Regions from separate parts of the Ruegeria sp. CDSB029 genome, predicted to be linked through region 3. Evidence: riboswitches for the same ligand, from Rfam matches in the RefSeq annotation. Region 3 holds a riboswitch; each other region holds the start of a gene.
What was found. A riboswitch is a leader RNA that binds a small molecule or an ion and turns the genes downstream of it on or off. The one in region 3 is predicted to bind cobalamin.
Positions count from the first base shown of each region.

Region 1: linked by a shared signal. The riboswitch ahead of AC2FI8_RS22660 (metal ABC transporter ATP-binding protein) and the one ahead of AC2FI8_RS08100 (DUF1636 family protein) in region 3 are both predicted to bind cobalamin.
Region 2: linked by a shared signal. The riboswitch ahead of AC2FI8_RS12570 (hypothetical protein) and the one ahead of AC2FI8_RS08100 (DUF1636 family protein) in region 3 are both predicted to bind cobalamin.
Region 4: linked by a shared signal. The riboswitch ahead of AC2FI8_RS04780 (DUF1636 family protein) and the one ahead of AC2FI8_RS08100 (DUF1636 family protein) in region 3 are both predicted to bind cobalamin.

Region 1 covers NZ_JBXWOX010000030.1:20,268-24,721, reverse strand. The annotation lists gene AC2FI8_RS22670 (metal ABC transporter solute-binding protein, Zn/Mn family) at 1-831, opposite strand, end outside; gene AC2FI8_RS22665 (metal ABC transporter permease) at 828-1,730, opposite strand; gene AC2FI8_RS22660 (metal ABC transporter ATP-binding protein) at 1,723-2,481, opposite strand; cobalamin riboswitch at 2,711-2,921, opposite strand; gene AC2FI8_RS22655 (acyltransferase family protein) at 3,230-4,454, shown strand, end outside.
Region 2 covers NZ_JBXWOX010000009.1:52,518-56,971, forward strand. The annotation lists gene rsgA (ribosome small subunit-dependent GTPase A) at 1-670, shown strand, start outside; gene AC2FI8_RS12565 (alpha/beta hydrolase family protein) at 679-1,536, opposite strand; cobalamin riboswitch at 1,681-1,900, shown strand; gene AC2FI8_RS12570 (hypothetical protein) at 1,985-2,392, shown strand; gene AC2FI8_RS12575 (protein-tyrosine phosphatase family protein) at 2,400-2,897, opposite strand; gene AC2FI8_RS12580 (DNA polymerase III subunit gamma/tau) at 3,055-4,454, shown strand, end outside.
Region 3 covers NZ_JBXWOX010000005.1:150,355-154,808, forward strand. The annotation lists gene AC2FI8_RS08090 (acetate/propionate family kinase) at 1-660, opposite strand, end outside; gene AC2FI8_RS08095 (bifunctional enoyl-CoA hydratase/phosphate acetyltransferase) at 653-2,047, opposite strand; cobalamin riboswitch at 2,242-2,447, shown strand; gene AC2FI8_RS08100 (DUF1636 family protein) at 2,549-2,905, shown strand; gene AC2FI8_RS08105 (ABC transporter ATP-binding protein) at 2,902-3,687, shown strand; gene AC2FI8_RS08110 (ABC transporter substrate-binding protein) at 3,698-4,454, shown strand, end outside.
Region 4 covers NZ_JBXWOX010000003.1:79,105-83,558, reverse strand. The annotation lists gene AC2FI8_RS04785 (hypothetical protein) at 1-1,035, shown strand, start outside; cobalamin riboswitch at 1,785-1,994, shown strand; gene AC2FI8_RS04780 (DUF1636 family protein) at 2,079-2,468, shown strand; gene cobW (cobalamin biosynthesis protein CobW) at 2,465-3,520, shown strand; gene cobN (cobaltochelatase subunit CobN) at 3,524-4,454, shown strand, end outside.

The DNA of each region.
Region 1 (4,454 bases), on a different contig from region 3:
GCTGGTGGCAGGGCTACCCCGTTCCGACAAGGCGTCCGAGAACAGCCGTCCACCAATCACGATGCCAGTTTCATCCGAGATCTGCTGAATCAAAGTGGGGCTTGTGATGTTTTCAACAAACAACGCGGCAGCACCATCCGCCTTCAGTTGGTCAATCAGAACAGCAAGATCCTTGGCTGATGGCTCTGCCTCGGTGTCGATGCCAACCGGCGCAAGGAAAGTCAGGCCGTAGGCGTCTGCCAAATATCCAAATGCGTCATGTGCGGTCACAACCGTGCGGCGATTGGCGGGCAGACCTGCCAGCTTTGCCTTGGTTTCTGTATCCAGCGCCTCAAGCTGCGCGATATAGACCGCGGCATTGGCAGCGATTTCTTCGGCGTGCTCGGGCATCGCCTCTGTCATCACGTCGGCGACATTGGTCACGTAAATCATGCCATTCGACAGCGAATTCCAGGCGTGGGGGTCGATTTTGCCCTCGACTGTGACAGGCGTGATGCCGTCGGTGGCAACGTGCACGGTTGCGTCAGTGCCCGATTCAGCGATTAGGGTATCGGACCATGTCTCAAAGCCCAGACCGTTGACAAAGATGATATCCGCCTGGGCAACGGCCTTCGCATCTGCAACCGAAGGCTGATACACATGCGCATCCGCATCCGGACCCACGATTGTCGTAACTGTGGCCAGATCGCCCACGACTTCTTCAACCATGTCGCCGAGGATCGAAAAGCTGGCGACGATCTTGACGTTGTCTTCTGCCGCAACAGTCGGCAATGCAGCCAAAGCAAACGACACAGAGGCGATGCCGGCATAGAGTGACTTCACAAGAGTCATTGTGCTCTCTCTTCTTGTTGAATTTGGGCAATGGGGATGTCTTTGGAAACAGACGGTTTGCGCATCCGTCTGCCAAAACCAAGGGGACCGAAAATGGCCGAGAACAGAAAGAACCCACCGGCAACCAAAACGATCGCCGGGCCGGACGGCGTGTCCGGGAACAAGTAGGACAGGGTCAGGCCGATCCAGCAGCTGGACAAGGCAAACACAAAGCCCAGGACCAGTTGCCCGGTGATCGTACTGGCCCAATAGCGCGCGGCGGTCGCAGGCAGGATCATGAGGCCAACGGCCATCAACGTTCCCAGTGTTTTGAACGCGGCCAGCAGGTTCAGAACCAACAGCAGCATAAAACCCTGATCTACCAACCACGGCCGGCGCGTTTGAGTTTCGAAGAAAACCGGATCACAGGTGCTGACAATCAGCGGACGAAGCAGAACGGCGAATGCCAGCAATGTTACTGTCGCCACCCCGCCGACAAGGACCATCGACGCGTCGTCGATCCCAAGGATTGATCCAAACAGGAAGCTTTTTAGTGGAACTGCGGACCCTGCTGCAGACAGGATAAAGATACCTACCGCCAATGCGATCAGATACAGCGAGGCAAGGCTGGCATCGCTGCGCAGGATTGTCCGGCGTGCAAGAAAGGCGGTCAAAATGGCGACGCCAACACCCGCGATAAGCCCTCCGACCAGCAGTGACATGACTGACAAGCCCGCCGTGACAAAGCCGATGACGATGCCTGGCGTAATCGCATGGGCCATGGCCTCACCAGCCAGCGATAGGCGACGCAGAACAAGAAATGCCCCCACCGGCGCGACCGAAGCCGACAAAACCGTGGTTGCCACAAAAGCGCGACGCATGAAGGCAAAGCTCCACATTTCGACGATCAGGTCATACATTGGCGTGCTCCGGTGTTGAATGGGTGCCACGGAACATCCAGGACGCCTGACTTTCCGAGAGGTATCCTTGTGCAACCAGCCGGTCTGGTGTCAGAACGTCATACACCGGTCCGTGGGTCGCCTCTTGCCCGCCCAAAAGCAGCGCGTGGCTGCAATAATCCAGCACTGAGGAAAGATCGTGCACCACCAAAACCACCGCGCGCCCCTCATCGCGCCATCGGCGGATAATCGACAACAGATGTGCTTCGGTACTTTGGTCGACTGCGGCAAACGGTTCATCCAGCAGGATCAGCGGCGCGTCCTGCATGATAACCCGCGCGAACAGCGCGCGCTGCAGTTGCCCGCCCGATAGCATATGCAGAGGCCGGTCAGCGATATCCAGTACCCCGGCCTCATCCAGCGCGGCGGCCATCCGGTCACGCGCCGCGGCGTCCAGCCCGGTACGATAACCAAAGCCGCGCCAGGCCCCCATCGCGGCAAGATCCCTCACACGGATGGGAAATCGGCGGTCGAATTCGGTCATCTGCGCCAGGTAACCGATGTCACCAGGACGGCCCTGCGGCCAAGTCAAACTGCCCGAAAGCGGATCCATCAAGCCCAGCAGCATCTTTACAAAAGTGCTCTTGCCCGACCCGTTCGCACCAAGAACGGCCAGGGTTGTCCCAGCCGCGATATCCATGGAGAGGCGGTGAAACAATGTCAGGTCGCGGTAGCCCAACGTCAGATCGCGGATTTGTAAAACGGCCGACATCAAATCACCGCGTAAATCGCGAGCCACAAGATCGCCGACAGCGCCAGAGCCCCCGCGACCAGCACCGGAACACTGAATTCCGTCAAGCACTTACCCCTTTGGGTGTCAGCTTTTTGCAATGACAACGGCAACGCCTCCTGTGTTCGGACAGGGGCAAAGCGAGCGCAAGTTCGTGCACGGTACGGACCGCTTGAAACATTGTCATCTCCCTCTGGGACACCCCGCCCAGGTTCATCAATTTCGGATGGCAGGTCTCCTGACTTGCGGGTCAAAGCTATCCCGATCCTTCCCAGGCCATTGCCCAGTGGACGATCTCGGGTCGCTCGCCGCCTACAGTTGCGGGGGCAGTCACGGAATTGGCCTTTTTACAGATCCGTACCGTATTCCCTTTTATCCCTGACCGCAGAATACAGTCGGGAACCATCACGTGGACCAAATACGAATTGATTTGATTCGACAAGAGCGCGAACCAATCGGTGATGGCAATTTGTACCAGGCTCCAATCAGCCAAAAAAATTCTACGATAAGGGTGCTAGCAATGGCAGTGACTTCGCGGGGCTCACTCAGAAGGTTTCAGCCTGGATCTTGCAACGACCGGAACGTATAAACCTGCCAATACTTTGTTCGATTGGCTGCGGCGGCTCAAAGTTCCTCGACACACTCTTGACGACAGATACGCTTCGAAAGCTCACAGGCCCGAGCACAAAATACAAGAGTGGGTTTTGATTAAATGCTGTAACGGAAAGAAATTGATGGCCTTCGCAGCATTGCAGTTTTACCAGTGGTTCTTTTTCATTCCGGCATAAGCCTGTTCAGTGGAGGTTTTTTAGGCGTAGACGTTTTCTTCGTTATCAGCGGATATCTAATAACCTCTATTATCCTTGATGATCTTGGAAAAAATAGCTTCTTTCTTTTGAAGTTCTACGAGCGTCGGGCCCGACGGATCTTGCCTGCCCTGAGTGTCGTCGTACTGGTGTGTATTCCTATCGCTTGGTTTACCATGCTGCCCGATCCACTGGAAAACTTCGGCCAGAGTGTCGTGGCCACGATGTTCTCTCTGAATAATGTTCTTCTCACGCTAACAAGTGGATACTGGGACCTCGCGTCCGAGTTCAAACCTCTGGTTCACACATGGAGCCTGGCAGTTGAAGAACAGTTTTACATAGTTTTTCCGCTTTTGCTTATGGCCCTGTACCCGGTACTTAAACACAGAACGGATCTGCTGGTTTGGGCTATCATCGGGTCCAGTTTCCTGGCGAGCGTACTGTTGGTTCAAACCCACCCGGAGAGCACATTTTATCTTCTGCATACACGCGCCTGGGAACTCGGATTCGGTGCATTGGGGGCATGTTGGGAAAATAAGCGCAAGGTTAGAGCGAGCAACAGTCTTTCGCTACTTGGCCTTATAGCGGTGATTGCATCTATGGTGATCTTTGACGGGACCATGCAACACCCGTCATACCTGACAGCCGTTCCGGTCGTCGGGTCTTTGCTCGTTCTCCTCTATGCAAAGGAAGGCACTTTTGTCGCCAAACTGCTGAGCATCAGAATTCTGGTTGGCATTGGCCTGATCAGCTACAGCCTGTATCTCTGGCACCAACCAATTTTCGCATTTGCGCGCATTGCGAGCTTTGAGGAACCCAGCCCGTATTTTCTTGCCAGCTTGATACCATTTGCATTCCTTTTGTCCTATCTGACCTGGCGTTTTGTCGAACAACCGTTTCGCAACAAAAACGCGATCTCTCTTTCACGCCTTGTTGTTTCGTGCACCGCAGTGACCGCAACGCTGTGTGCTGTTGGGCTTTCGCTGTATCTCGGCCAAGGCTTCCCTACACGCGTTTTCGACACGGATCGAGAGGTCGCAGCGGGGATGCACATTTGGTATAATCACCGCATCAGCCAATACGACGCAGATAAGTTTGATACGAACAGCGGCATCAACGTTTTGATTGTCGGAAACAGTCAGGCCCGTG
Region 2 (4,454 bases), on a different contig from region 3:
GTATTTGGCTTTGGCACACCAGGCCGGGTGCTATCCGGTGATCGTTCTAACCAAGGCCGATACCTGCGCCGATCCTGATAATTTCTCCAAAGCAGCCGAGTCGCTGGCTCCGTTTTTGACCGTGCTGGCTATCAATGCTTTGGATGCCCTGGACGTGCAGCAAGTTCTGTCCTGGTGCTCCACCGGGCAGACTGCCGCAATGGTCGGCTCATCCGGTGTCGGCAAGACAACATTGGTCAACGCCATGACGGGCCTGGATGAGGCAACGTCCGGCGTTCGCGCGGACGACGCGCGCGGGCGGCACACGACAACTGCCCGCGCGTTGCATCCGATGCAGAACGGCGGATGGCTGGTCGATACACCCGGCATGCGGGCTTTGCGGTTGCTGGATGCGCAGGATGGCGTCGATGAGGTCTTTTCTGACATTCTGGAATTGGCTCAGACCTGCCGCTTTTCCGATTGTCAGCATCAGGCCGAGCCGGGCTGCGCCGTGCAGGATGCGATTGCAAACGGATCACTGGACACCGAGCGGTTGGAGCGCTGGCGAAAGCTGCGGCGCGAAGATGAAAGGAACTCGGAAACCGTTGCGCAGTCTCGTGCGCGCGACAAGGCCTTTGGTAAGATGGTACGATCGGTGATGCAGGACAAGAAATCCCGCAAAAAGCTGTAAGTACCGGCTCAGGCGATTAACCGGGGCCATATGGCCGCATTTCGGCGCGCAAATGCGCCGATGTGACCGACCTCGGCCAATCCAAAGTCTTTCGGCGACAACTGATGCCGGCGGGCTTTGGGACCGTAAAGATCGGCCAGGCGCCAAACCGCGTTCGGGGGCACCACCTGATCATCGTCCATTGTGAACAGATCGACGGGTGTTTCCGACGCAGCCCAACGGGCGTCTGGAAGGCTTTTGCCGATATCCGGCACATAGCTCAGCGCAGCGGTGCACCATTTGCGCCACTGCCAGTAGACACGTGCCGGAAGGTCCGAGCCGAACCCAAGTGCCTTGCCTGGCAGGTATCCCAATGCCTTAACCAGCAATGGCGGGTGGGCATACCAGAACATTGTCGCCAGTGCGCGATACGGCCAGGGGTGGTCGGATACCGTCACCAAACCTGAACAGACACAGATCATCCGGTCGATCTGCTCAATATCGGGCTGAATTGGCCCCAGCATTCCACCCACCGAATGGCCAATGCTCCACTGCTGGGCGGCGGGAAATCTGCGCCGCATTTCGGCGCGAGCAGCGGGCATGTCGATCAACGCCCAGTCAGCCATCGTGGCCTGCGAATCGCGCAGGCGCCCGTGTAGAGAGTGGCCAAAATCGCGATAGTCATAGGTCAGACAGGCCATACCCTGTTCTTCCACCAACCACCGCGCAAAATGCTGGTAATAGTCGCGCGGTACGCCTGTGGCTGCATGGACTACAACCGCCACATCAGGTGCCGAGGCAGGCATATACAGCCGTGCCGACAGTTCGGCCTCTCCGGCAGAAAACGTGAAATCTTCGGTCAAAACGACCGGAGTGTTGTCCAACATGGTGCCCTCGCAAGCATCTGAACTATTCGGTTCACATATGGCATATCGGCGCTTTTGCGCGACTAGAGTCAACAGATTTTCAAAGTGACCAAGCGTCCACTTGAACGATGGAAAACAGCCCGCTTGACACAAGCCACCTACAACCGCTAGCGATGAGGTGATGGTTCTCGTCCTTATATTGGGGCGGGATGAAAAGGGAACTCGGTGCGGTCCAGCCCGGCAATGCCGGAACAGACCAAGGCCGCGACTGCCCCCGCAACTGTAAGCGGTAAGCAATGCCGAAATACCACTGGCCGAAAGGCTGGGAAGGTCGGCAAAGCAATGACCCGCAAGTCAGGAGACCTGCCATCAAAGTAAAAACCGAAACTCGGGCGGGGTGTCCGGGCAGGTCTTCAGTACGCTGAGTTCCCTGTTCCACGTCCCCCGCTCACCGCGCGGAGGGCGCATTATGATCTGGAAGACAACGACCCACGAATTCACCGCCACCCTGTGCCAGAAAACGGGGAAAACATGCCCCGCATTGGCCCAAATGGCTCGGGCATTGGCCGAGGCGATGGCAACAGCACAACCAATGACGACCAGCGAATTTGAGGTGGACGGCTCCAGCGAACTGACCCATTGCGATGAGGGTTGCACCGCACGGTTTCGCGCCAGCCCGGCCCGGATCAGGGTCTATTGCGGGGCAAACACGGGCGACTCGGCCGACACGTTGGACGAATACGCCGATATGATGTTCAACCCTGACTTTTCCACTCTGCCTGCTGGTGTTTTGGCGGCCTTGCCTTGCGCCATGCTTCAGGCATCGGCCCTTGCACCGCGTCCATCGCATCAGGTTGTTCAACAAGCCACGGCCTGATCCTAGTTCACCGATCGCTCTGGGCCGGTTTCATGGCCCAAGCCATCTGCTCATCCGTTTCCACCGCGCATGGTCGGGCCAAGCGCAGCCGGTTTAGCGCGTGGTTTGGATCTTCACCGCTTTCCACCATGAGCCTCAGCGCGACCATCCCCGACCGCCCACAACCGCCCCGGCAATGCACCAGCACGCGTCCACCGTCGGACAGCACCTGCCGGGCGGCTGCGCTGGCGTCGGGCCAAAGAGTTTCGATTGGCAGGGGCGGCGTGCCAAAATCCTCGACCGGAAGATGCACCCAGGTCGCGGACCTGCTTTGAACGTCTCGACCAAAACCGCCTGCGCCGACCTGCTGCATCTCAGCCTCGGTGGTCATTGAAATCACCAGATCGGGGTTCCAGTCCTGTATCACCCTCAGATCATCCACATACCCACTGCCGCCGCTAGGCAAGGGGGACAGCGCCAAGGTGCCTGTGCCAACAGGCAGCGCGTAGATTGCAAATTTTGCCAAAGCTTATGCTCCTACTGCCACCGGCCCACCAGATTTTGACAGCCTATTTATCCCGCTTACAGACGCTGTCCAAACCGAAATTCCACAAAGCATGCTGTGGACGCGGGCGGCCCGGGTCTCTACGCTGCATTTCTGACACGAATCTGACAGAGCAGACATGACCGAAACGCCCAGCCCCGCCTATCAGGTTCTTGCCCGCAAGTACCGCCCTGAAACCTTTGCAGATCTGGTTGGACAGGACGCAATGGTGCGCACGCTGAAAAATGCGTTCGAAGCGGATCGGATCGCGCAGGCCTTTATCATGACCGGTATTCGCGGCACCGGCAAAACCACCACTGCCCGGATTATCGCCAAAGGTATGAACTGCATCGGTCCCGATGGTGAAGGCAAGCCAACGACCGAACCTTGTGGTCAGTGCGAGCATTGCGTTGCCATCATGGAAGGCCGGCATGTCGACGTGATGGAGATGGACGCCGCCAGCCGCACCGGCGTGAACGATATCCGCGAGATCATCGACAGCGTTCGCTATCGTGCCGCCAGTGCGCGTTATAAGATTTACATCATCGACGAAGTTCACATGCTGTCGACCAGCGCTTTCAATGCGCTGCTCAAAACGCTTGAGGAACCGCCCGAACATGTAAAGTTCATCTTTGCGACGACCGAAATCCGCAAGGTCCCGGTGACAGTGCTGTCGCGCTGCCAGCGGTTTGACCTGCGCCGGATCGAACCCGAAGATATGATCGGTCTGCTCAACAAGATCGCCGCGGCGGAAAACGCACAGATCGCCGAAGACGCGCTTGCTTTGATCACACGTGCGGCCGAAGGCTCTGCCCGCGATGCGACCTCGCTGTTGGATCAGGCGATCTCACATGGTGCAGGGGAAACCAGCGCCGATCAGGTTCGGGCAATGTTGGGCCTTGCAGATCGCGGGCGCGTGCTGGATCTGATGGACATGATCCTGCGTGGCGATGCGGCTGGGGCATTGACTGAGTTGAGCGGCCAGTATGCCGAAGGGGCCGACCCGCTGGCCGTGCTGCGCGATCTGGCCGAGATCACCCATTGGGTTTCCGTGGTCAAAATCACGCCCGATGCCGCCGATGACCCCACCGTCTCACCGGATGAACGTGCGCGCGGTCAACAGATGGCCGAGGCGCTGCCGATGCGGGTGTTGACGCGGATGTGGCAGATGTTGCTGAAAGCGCTGGAGGAGGTCTCTGCAGCACCCAACGCGATGATGGCCGCCGAAATGGCAATCATTCGTCTGACTCATGTGGCCGATTTGCCAAGCCCCGAAGAACTTATCAAACGACTACAGGATGCGCCTCCACCCCCACCGAACGGGGGACCTGGCGGTGGTGTGGCTGTGCCAACTCATGCACCTACGCAGGCGACTTCCTCTACGCATCTCTCGGCCCAGCGCGGGCCGGCAGGGGCACCCACCGCAGCGCTTGCTCAGGACATCCAGACCGCGCTGGCACGCTATCCAACCTTCGAACACGTGGTCGAGTTGATCCGCACCAACCGGGACGTAAAACTGTTGGTTGAGGTCGAAAACGG
Region 3 (4,454 bases):
CCGGCCGCCCGACACCGCACACATCGACGCGCCATTTCCCAAATGCGCAATGACGACGCGGCCGTCGTACAAACCCGGCGCAATTTCTTTCAGCTTTTGCGAGACGTAGTCATAGCTTAGCCCGTGAAACCCGTATCTGCGAACGCCCTTTTCGTAGAATCTTTGAGGCAATGCGAAGGTATCATTCACCCAAGGGTGTGTCCTGTGAAACGCGGTATCGAAGCACGCAATCTGGGTGGTACCCGGAAAGGCTGCCGCGGCCGCCTTAATACCCGCAAGGCTGTAGGGTTGGTGCAAAGGCGCGAAGGGAATGAAACCGCTTAGCGTATCAAAGACGTGCTCGTCCACCACGACAGGTTCCGAATAGACTGGCCCGCCGTGAACGACGCGGTGGCCCACGGCCCGGACGTGAATGTCCGGCAGGTATTCGCGGGTAAGTTCAAGAAACGCGCTGATGGCCTCGTCATGTGTTTTGGCTCCAGACAACTGACGGTCGACAGACCGCCCCCCTGCTGATTGGGCCAACAAGCGTGGTGCATCCCCCAACCGCTCGATCTGACCGCGCCAGCGCATACTGGGACGTCGGTCCTCGACCAGTTCGTAAAGCGCGAATTTCAACGAGGACGACCCGGCATTCAGCGCCAAAACATGTTCAGCCATGGATTTTGCTTTCATTAGCAATTGCATGCAGCGCCGCGACAGCACAAGACGCCAGCCGCGAAGCATCATCATCTGCCCGAGATGTCAGGATAATCGGTGCCGCAGCACCTATCACAACGCCGGCAGCCTCGGCATGAGAGATATATGTCAGCTGTTTGGCTACCATGTTGCCGGCTTCGATATTCGGAACAACCAGAATGTCTGCGACCCCCGCGACCGGTGAGGTGATGCCTTTTGTCCGCGCCGCGTTCAGATCAACCGCGTTGTCCATGGCCAAAGGACCATCGACCAGCCCGCCGGTGATCTGTCCACGCTCGGCCATTTTCGACAACAGCGCGGCATCGATAGACGACGGTAAATGCGGGTTGATGGTTTCAACCGCTGATAAGACACCAACCTTGGGCATCTCGATGCCAATAGAATGCGCAAGATGGATGGCGTTCTGAACGATATCGGCCTTGGTTTCGAGATCCGGTGCGATATTCACCGCTGCATCTGTAACCATGATGGGTCGAGACATGCCTGGCACGTCCATCACGAACACATGCGACAGGCGTCGCCCGGTCCTCAGGCCGTTTTCGCGGCGCAGAACGGCGCGTAGAAGGACATCTGTGTGCAAGTGACCTTTCATCAACATCCGGGCCTTGCCTTCAACGACCAGCCCGACCGCGCGTTGGGCGGCCACTTCGTGGTCTCGCGCTTCAATGATTTCAACTCCGGACAAATCGGCCCCAAGCTGGGCGGCAGCGGCGGTGATTTTGTCCGGGTCGCCCACCAAAATCGGAGTAATGATGCCGTTTTCCAACGCGAGCAATGCCCCGCCTAGCGAATTCGGCTCTTCCGGGGCGACGATCGCTGTGGGCATCGGGTCCAGAGGACGTGCCTTTTCCAACAAAGCGTCGAAGTGCCGGTGACGCTGAACGATCAGTCCCGGTACCTCGACCGAGTCGAAGGTCAAATGCCGCGATGGTGGCGTGACCTGTACGGTGCCGCTTAGGATCAATGCGTTATCCCCGACCCGGCGCACTTCGGCGGAACAGGTCAGGTCGCCGTCTTCACGCTTTTCTGTAACAGCCACAAAGGCAGTCAGTTCTTCGCCTGCCAAAACCGAAGCATGAAAACTCAGATCCGCCCGACGTGTTTGCGTACCGGCCCCCGGCAAGATGTTCCCAATGACTGCGGCCACCAGACCAGCAGGCCACAAAGCGGGCGCGACAGCCTCGGGGCGCCCATCTCCATCACCGTCATAGGCTGCCAGGTTCAGCGGGTTGTGGTCGCCCGAAGCCGAGGCAAACGCGTACAAGTCGTCCACGGTGCACAATCGGGTGACCTGCGCCTTGTCGCCTACCTTCAGTTGAGAATAGGTTCTGTTTTCTTGAATTTTCATCTTGCCTGGCTTTGTTTTTGAATGTGCGTTCGTCGTTTCAAACATTGGATGTTCGCCCCCCCCGGAACCAGAACATATCCACCTTTGCCCCTACATTTCTGCGATGCAGCGTAGTCAGATCGTTGGCAAATGACAAATGACCTCTGTGCGTAGGGCGCTGAGTATTATCGCTTGACCCAAAATCGGAACTCGGGCAAGCATCACCGCGATGGTTCCCTATGGTTCGCCAAGGGATGAAAAGGGAATACGGTGAGGTTGCCAACAAGCGCCAAGTCCGTGACTGCCCCCGCAACTGTAAGCGGTGAGCGACGCCAAATACCCACTGACCCCAAATGGGTCGGGAAGGATGGCCAAGCCACGACCCGCAAGTCAGGAGACCTACCATCCGATGTTCAACCAACCCGGGGCGGGGCGTCCTGGAAGGAGGCTTTATGACACGTCTAAGACGTGATGACATGATTGGCACCTTCTGTCCGCGCTTGGCAACAGGCGGAGTGGGCCATGTCGATCAGTACTGATCACTTCCTTCTGATTTGCGAGACCTGCGAGGGTTCTGACCGGGCGGGTTCATTGCGCGCTGCGCTTGCAGGCAAGCTTCCATCCAGTTTTGGCATCCGCAGCGTTTCCTGCATGGCCGGTTGCGGTCGACCCACAACCGTCGGGTTTCAGGCAATAGACAAAGCGCAGTACCTTTTCGGTGACATCCAATCGGCTGAGGACGTGGACGCCCTGACCGAATTTGCGCATCAATACCACCGCAGCACCGACGGGTGGACCAACGCATCGCAGCGCCCGCCTGCCCTTCTTGAAAAGACCCTGGCGCGCCTGCCACGGCTAAAACTGGAGACAAGCGCATGACCTGCGGAGCTTTCCTTGAGGCGCGCGGGCTGGAGTTTTACGCCCTGAACGGCGACGTACTGCTGCAAAACGTCAATTTCGAACTGAATGAAGGGGCAACTCTGGCAATTGCTGGCCCAAACGGTGCGGGTAAGACAACGCTGCTGAATCTTTTGTGCGGCGGTGAAGAGATTGTGCTGGGGGACGTTTTGGTAAAGGGGCGCAGCCTTCGGCAGCTTTCGGCGATGGACCGCGCCCGAATGATCGCCGTGGTCAGTCAACAGGAATCGCCGGACGGGCGTTTGTTTCTGCGCGACTACGTGGCCCTTGGGCAAATCCCGATCCGCGCCGATCGATCTGCGGCTGAGCACGCCTTGGAATTGGCCCGAATCCTGAAACTGACCGGACTGGTTGCCCTCGCTGACAAGCGGATGGCCGTATTATCCGGGGGGGAACGCCAGCGCGCTCATATCGCAAGGGCGTTAGCGCAGAACCCGTCGCTGCTGTTTTTGGATGAGCCGACGAACCATCTGGACCCGGACGCCAAGGGACGCATGCTGTCGCTGGTGGCTGAGCTGGGCATTACGGTGGTCATGATCGTCCATGATCTGGTCATGATCCCGGAATTCGCGACCCATGTCGCGTTAATGAAATCCACACGCCTGACCGGTTTCGGCCCAGTGCACGAAGTGCTGACACCCGAAAGGGTCCGTGAAACGTTCGGTGTCGATTTTCTTAGCTTTCAGCATGAAGGCCGCATGATCCCGGCACTGGATATCCGAAGAACCACTACCTCAAACTAGGGAAAGTAACATGAACAAAACTCTCTGGTGCGCTGCACTGATCAGCGGCATTGCAAGTGCCGCAACAGCGCGCGAGATCACCGTCGACAATTGCGGCGAGCCGATGGTGTTTGAAACTCAACCCGAGCGGCTGGTCGTGCACGACATTAACATGACCGACATGGCTTTTGCACTGGGTTTGCAGGACAAGATCGTGGGCCTGACGGGCATCACCGGCTGGTACAAAACCAGCCCCGAGTTTGAAACCTTGCGCGGCGACATCCCGGAACTTGCGCCCAAGTATCCAACAGTAGAAAATCTGGTCGCGGTCGAACCCGACCTTTTCTTTGCGGGCTGGTACTATGGGATGAAGCCGGGCGGTGACGTGACCCCCGACACGCTTGCGCCGTTTGGCATCAAAACGATGATCCTGACGGAAAGCTGCGTACACCTGGATAAGGATCGCCCCGAAGCCAGCATGGATTTGCTGTTCACCGACGTCCTTCGCTTGGGCAAAGTAATGCACGTTGAAGACAAGGCAGAAGAGCTGGTTTCCGGCTGGAAAGAGGAACTGTCCGCGATTCAAACACAGACGGCCGACCTGCCGAAGCCCCGCGTTTTCCTGCTGGACGGCCCCGCCGATGCCCCGTTTACGGCTGGTAAGTTTGCCATTCCCGACGCGATGATTGCTGCCGCTGGCGGCGAGAACGTCACCCATGACATGGACACCAGCTGGGGACGTTCCTCGTGGGAGGCTGTTGCCGCTTCGAACCCGGAATTCCTGGTTT
Region 4 (4,454 bases), on a different contig from region 3:
CAGCTCGCCGAGTTAAACCGAGCGCTGACGGTCGCAACATATATTGCAGAAAGCAGCACGGATCATCCAGAGGGTTTCGCCGCATACACTTCAAAGCTGCAAGAGGAATCGTGGAATTACGCATTGCGCTTTTCCCCTTACCATAAAGTTCATACCGCACTGGAGAACTTAGAAAGGGTGCATGCCGCAATGCTGGAAGCAAGCCTTGGTTTGAATGCGGCTACGGCAGGGATGGACACCGTTCTTGAGTTCAAGCGCTCAGATAACTCTGCGTATGCTCGAGAACAATCTAAGGCAACATCCAATCTTTTAACATTCTCTGCGCTTTATGCTTCATACGTAGATGTTTGCAGACGTATCCGAAAATACTCCAAGCTGGAAAACAGTGAATCTTACACCCGGGGAATTGGAAGGGTAATCGGGAAGAACTCCGGCGCGCATAGTTTTGCCATGGGTCTAAGGAACTTTATTCTACATCATCATTTGGTGGAGCCTGGCATTACCATTTCGATGGGGGAAAGTCGCACGGTGCGACTGCTACTCGATTCAAACGCTTTGCTTTTCGCAGGTTTCAAGTGGAAAGCGGACGCTCGAGAATACATCCGTTCGAACAAAAAGCTGGATGTACTGAAAACGACCACCACTGTAGTCAAAGACGTTGCTAGACTTGTAAGGTTCCATCGGAAGATCGCAGAGAAACGACTACCGGAGGAAAAGTTCGCTCACGACACTTACCTTCACGAACGAACCAGGTTTAGACACCTCCAGAACGCGACGTTCGATCCGGGAGCAATTGTCAAACGGCGCTCAACTGTTTTAGCACGCGTTGTAAGCCCCAGCATTATGTCGGTGGCTCTAGACAGCTCCATTCCGGATGAAGAATTACGTATACTACTGACTACTCTGGCAAACCGGCATCAGAATCTTTCAAATGACAAAATGGCAGTTGTTGCCGACGAAATCGTGCAGCTATTGAAGCAGCGTTCAAGGTATCCGAACACCGGCTCATATCTTGACGGGCGGAAGGTCGAGTGACGGCGCATTCAGGCTGCGACGCGCCTGAAAGCAATCAGCGTTGCTGTGATCATTGCACCAAAATCCACTTGAACCAAAAATCGAGCATCATCCTTGATGGCGTTAAGCCAATGAACAATTTCAACCAACAATCCCGCAACATTCGCAAGCCCACGTACCGATAAAATTTCACTAAACAATTGTTATTTATTAAGAAATTTAATTCCTTTACGCAAGTTCGAAATTGGTACTCGCCTCCACTTCTTTTCAAACACTTAGCTTTCTGCGCTGCTTTCGCAAATTCGGGCGTATACACTTGGGTATCATGTTCCTACTGGCTTCTGGAACAGCATAACCGTCGCCGTTGATGTCCGGGGTTAAATGTCGAAGCGGTTTGAAAGTAATGCCACACGTGCCAAATCTTTTCCCGCGAACAAACGGCGCGACGCACAATGCGACAGTGGTAGAGGGATGTGCTTTGTCTTTGTCGCGCCTTTGCCCGCTTCCTTAATATTGCCCAAAGGTTCGCACAGAACGCGATTGCCCAAGGCGCGCCTGTTGCGATTGCCGGTCCAGCGATTCCGTTTGCACAACCGCACTACCTGATTGCCAAGCCCGGAAGCGCTCAATCATCCGCGGCTGCGGGGCTGTTTTGCGCCTGGCTTCGTGATCGGATCGCATCGAATGCCGCTGACTGACTTCGGCTGGTCGCTTTTCTGACTTAACCGGTTTTCAATCCTCAGTCGTGCTTGACAAGCCCCCTGCCCGTGCCGCATGTCGCATGCGTTGGTGTCCATCCTCGGATGGATGAAAAGGGAATGTGCCAGCGATGTCATCGCCAAGCACAGCCGCCCCCGCGACCGTGACCGGAGAGGGTGCCCAAAGCCACTGGCCCAATAGGCCGGGAAGGCGGGACATCCGACAGGGCAAACGCTCTGACATCCGCAAGCCGGGAGACCTGCCAGCACCCGAAGTTGAAACCGGGCGGGGTGTTCCGGTGTCGGGTCCATGTCGCACACGTGGCCCGCATGAAACCCCGTCCCCCGTATAAAGGATTTAGGGGGATGAGAGACGTGACCGAGACCGCACCAGTCGAATTGCTGGTCTGCACGACATGCCGCCGTGGGTTGCCCATCGAAGATGACGCTCAGCGACCCGGCACTTTGCTGCACACAGCGCTTGAACAGGCGGGCTTGCCTGACGGCGTGGACCTGAAGCCGGTGGAATGCCTGTCGAACTGTGATCAGGGATGTTCGATCGTTTTGCGTGGTGGCCCGTCCCGATGGACCTTCATTTATGAAAACCTCGACGAGACCGACCACGTCGAGACCATCGTCGAAGGCGTCACCAAATATCTGGCCGCTGAAGACGGTCTGGTGAAATGGCGTGAGCGCCCCGAACATTTCCGCAAAAACTGTGCGGCCCGCATTCCCCCGATTGGAGCCCTGAAATGAGCAATCTCGAAAAACTCCCCGTCACTGTGATCACCGGCTTTCTGGGCTCGGGCAAAACTACGCTGGTCAAGCACCTGATGCAGAACCCGCAGGGCAAGCGTCTGGCTGTGGTCGTCAATGAGTTCGGCGATGTTGGCGTCGATGGCGATATCCTGAAATCCTGCGCCATTCCGGATTGCCCGGCGGAAAACATCATGGAACTGGCCAATGGCTGCATCTGCTGCACCGTAGCCGATGACTTCATTCCGACCATCGAGGCACTGATGGCGCTGGAGCCGCGCCCCGATCACATTCTGATTGAAACCTCTGGTCTGGCGCTGCCGAAGCCGCTGCTGAAGGCGTTCGACTGGCCGGATATCCGTTCTAAGATCACCGTTGACGGCGTGATCGCTCTGGCCGATGCCGAGGCCGTCGCCGCCGGGCGCTTCGCTCCGAATGTCGAAGCCGTGGACGCCCAGCGCCTGGCTGACGACTCGATCGACCACGAAACGCCCCTGTCTGAGGTGTTCGAGGATCAGATCTCGTGCGCCGACATCATCCTGCTGACAAAACCCGATCTGGCGGGCGCCGAAGGTGTGGCGAAAGCCAAAGAAGTCATCGCTGCCGAAGCTCCGCGTCCGCTGCCAGTGGTCGAAGTCGCCGAAGGTGCCGTAGACGTGCGCGTCGTACTGGGGCTGGAAGCCGCAGCCGAAGACGACATGGATGCGCGTCCCAGCCACCATGACGGCCATCACGACCACGAGCATGACGATTTCGAAAGCATCATCGTCGAGTTGCCGGAACAGACCGACGCGGCCCAACTGGTCGCCAATATCGAACGTCTGGCCAATGAGCTGAACATCCTGCGCGTCAAAGGCTATGCTGCTGTTCAAGGCAAGCCGATGCGTCTGTTGGTGCAGGCCGTTGGTGCCCGCGTACGTCACCAGTATGACCGCCCGTGGGAACCCGGTGAAGAGCGCCGTTCGCGTCTGGTGGTCATCGCCGAACACGACGACATCAAAGAGGCCGCGATCCGCGATATCCTCGTGGGCGTGACCGAGGCCGCCGAGTAAGCCATGCACGTCGTCTTCCGCGAAAGCCACGGGCTCGAGGAAACCGAGACCCCGACCGATCTGGGCCAAAGTCCGGCGGATCTGGTGGTGCTGTCCTTTTCGGACAGTGACCTTGGTGCTTTCGCGGCGGGCTGGCATCGCGGTGGCGGGGCCGAAGGGCGAATGCCGACAATGCGGCTGGCCAACCTGACAGCACTGAAACACCCGTTGTCCGTCGACACTTATGTCGAGCAAACGCTCGAGGGCGCCAAGGGCATTCTGATCCGTTTGATCGGCGGCGTGCCTTACTGGTCCTATGGCTTGCAGCAAGTTCTGGCGCTGGCGCAATCCAAGGGGATCGCACTGGCCGTCCTACCTGCCGATGGGCGTGAGGATACGCGGCTGGATGATTACTCCACCCTGCCCGTCTCAACCCTGCGGCGGCTTGCGCATCTGTGTGACACCGGCGGCGAAGTCGCGGCGCAAGCGGCCTTGGCGCAAATGGCGCTTGCGGCGGGGCTTTATGCCGGGCCGGTGATGGGCGCTAAGACCTTGCCAGAGTGCGGCGCGTGGTGCCCGGACCGTGGCGTAATCTCGGTCGAAACAGCATTCTCGAGCGGCGCGAAGCGTATTCTGGTGACTTTCTATCGTGCCTATCTGACATCGGCAGACACTGCCCCGGTCGCAGCCCTGATCCGCCGATTGCGAGAACGCGGCATCGAAGCTGTAGGCATGTTCGCCCCCTCGCTGAAAGCACCTGCAGCCGCCGATTGGCTGCGCGAGAACATCGCCTCCCTTGAACCGTCGGCCATCATCAACGCCACCGCGTTTTCGGGCAAAGGCGCATCCGGCACCTCTCCACTGGACGCCGCCAATGTGCCGGTGTTTCAGGTTGCTCTCGCTACGTCCCGCCGCAAAGCCTGGGCCGAGGCGGAACGCGGTCTTTCGCCTGCTG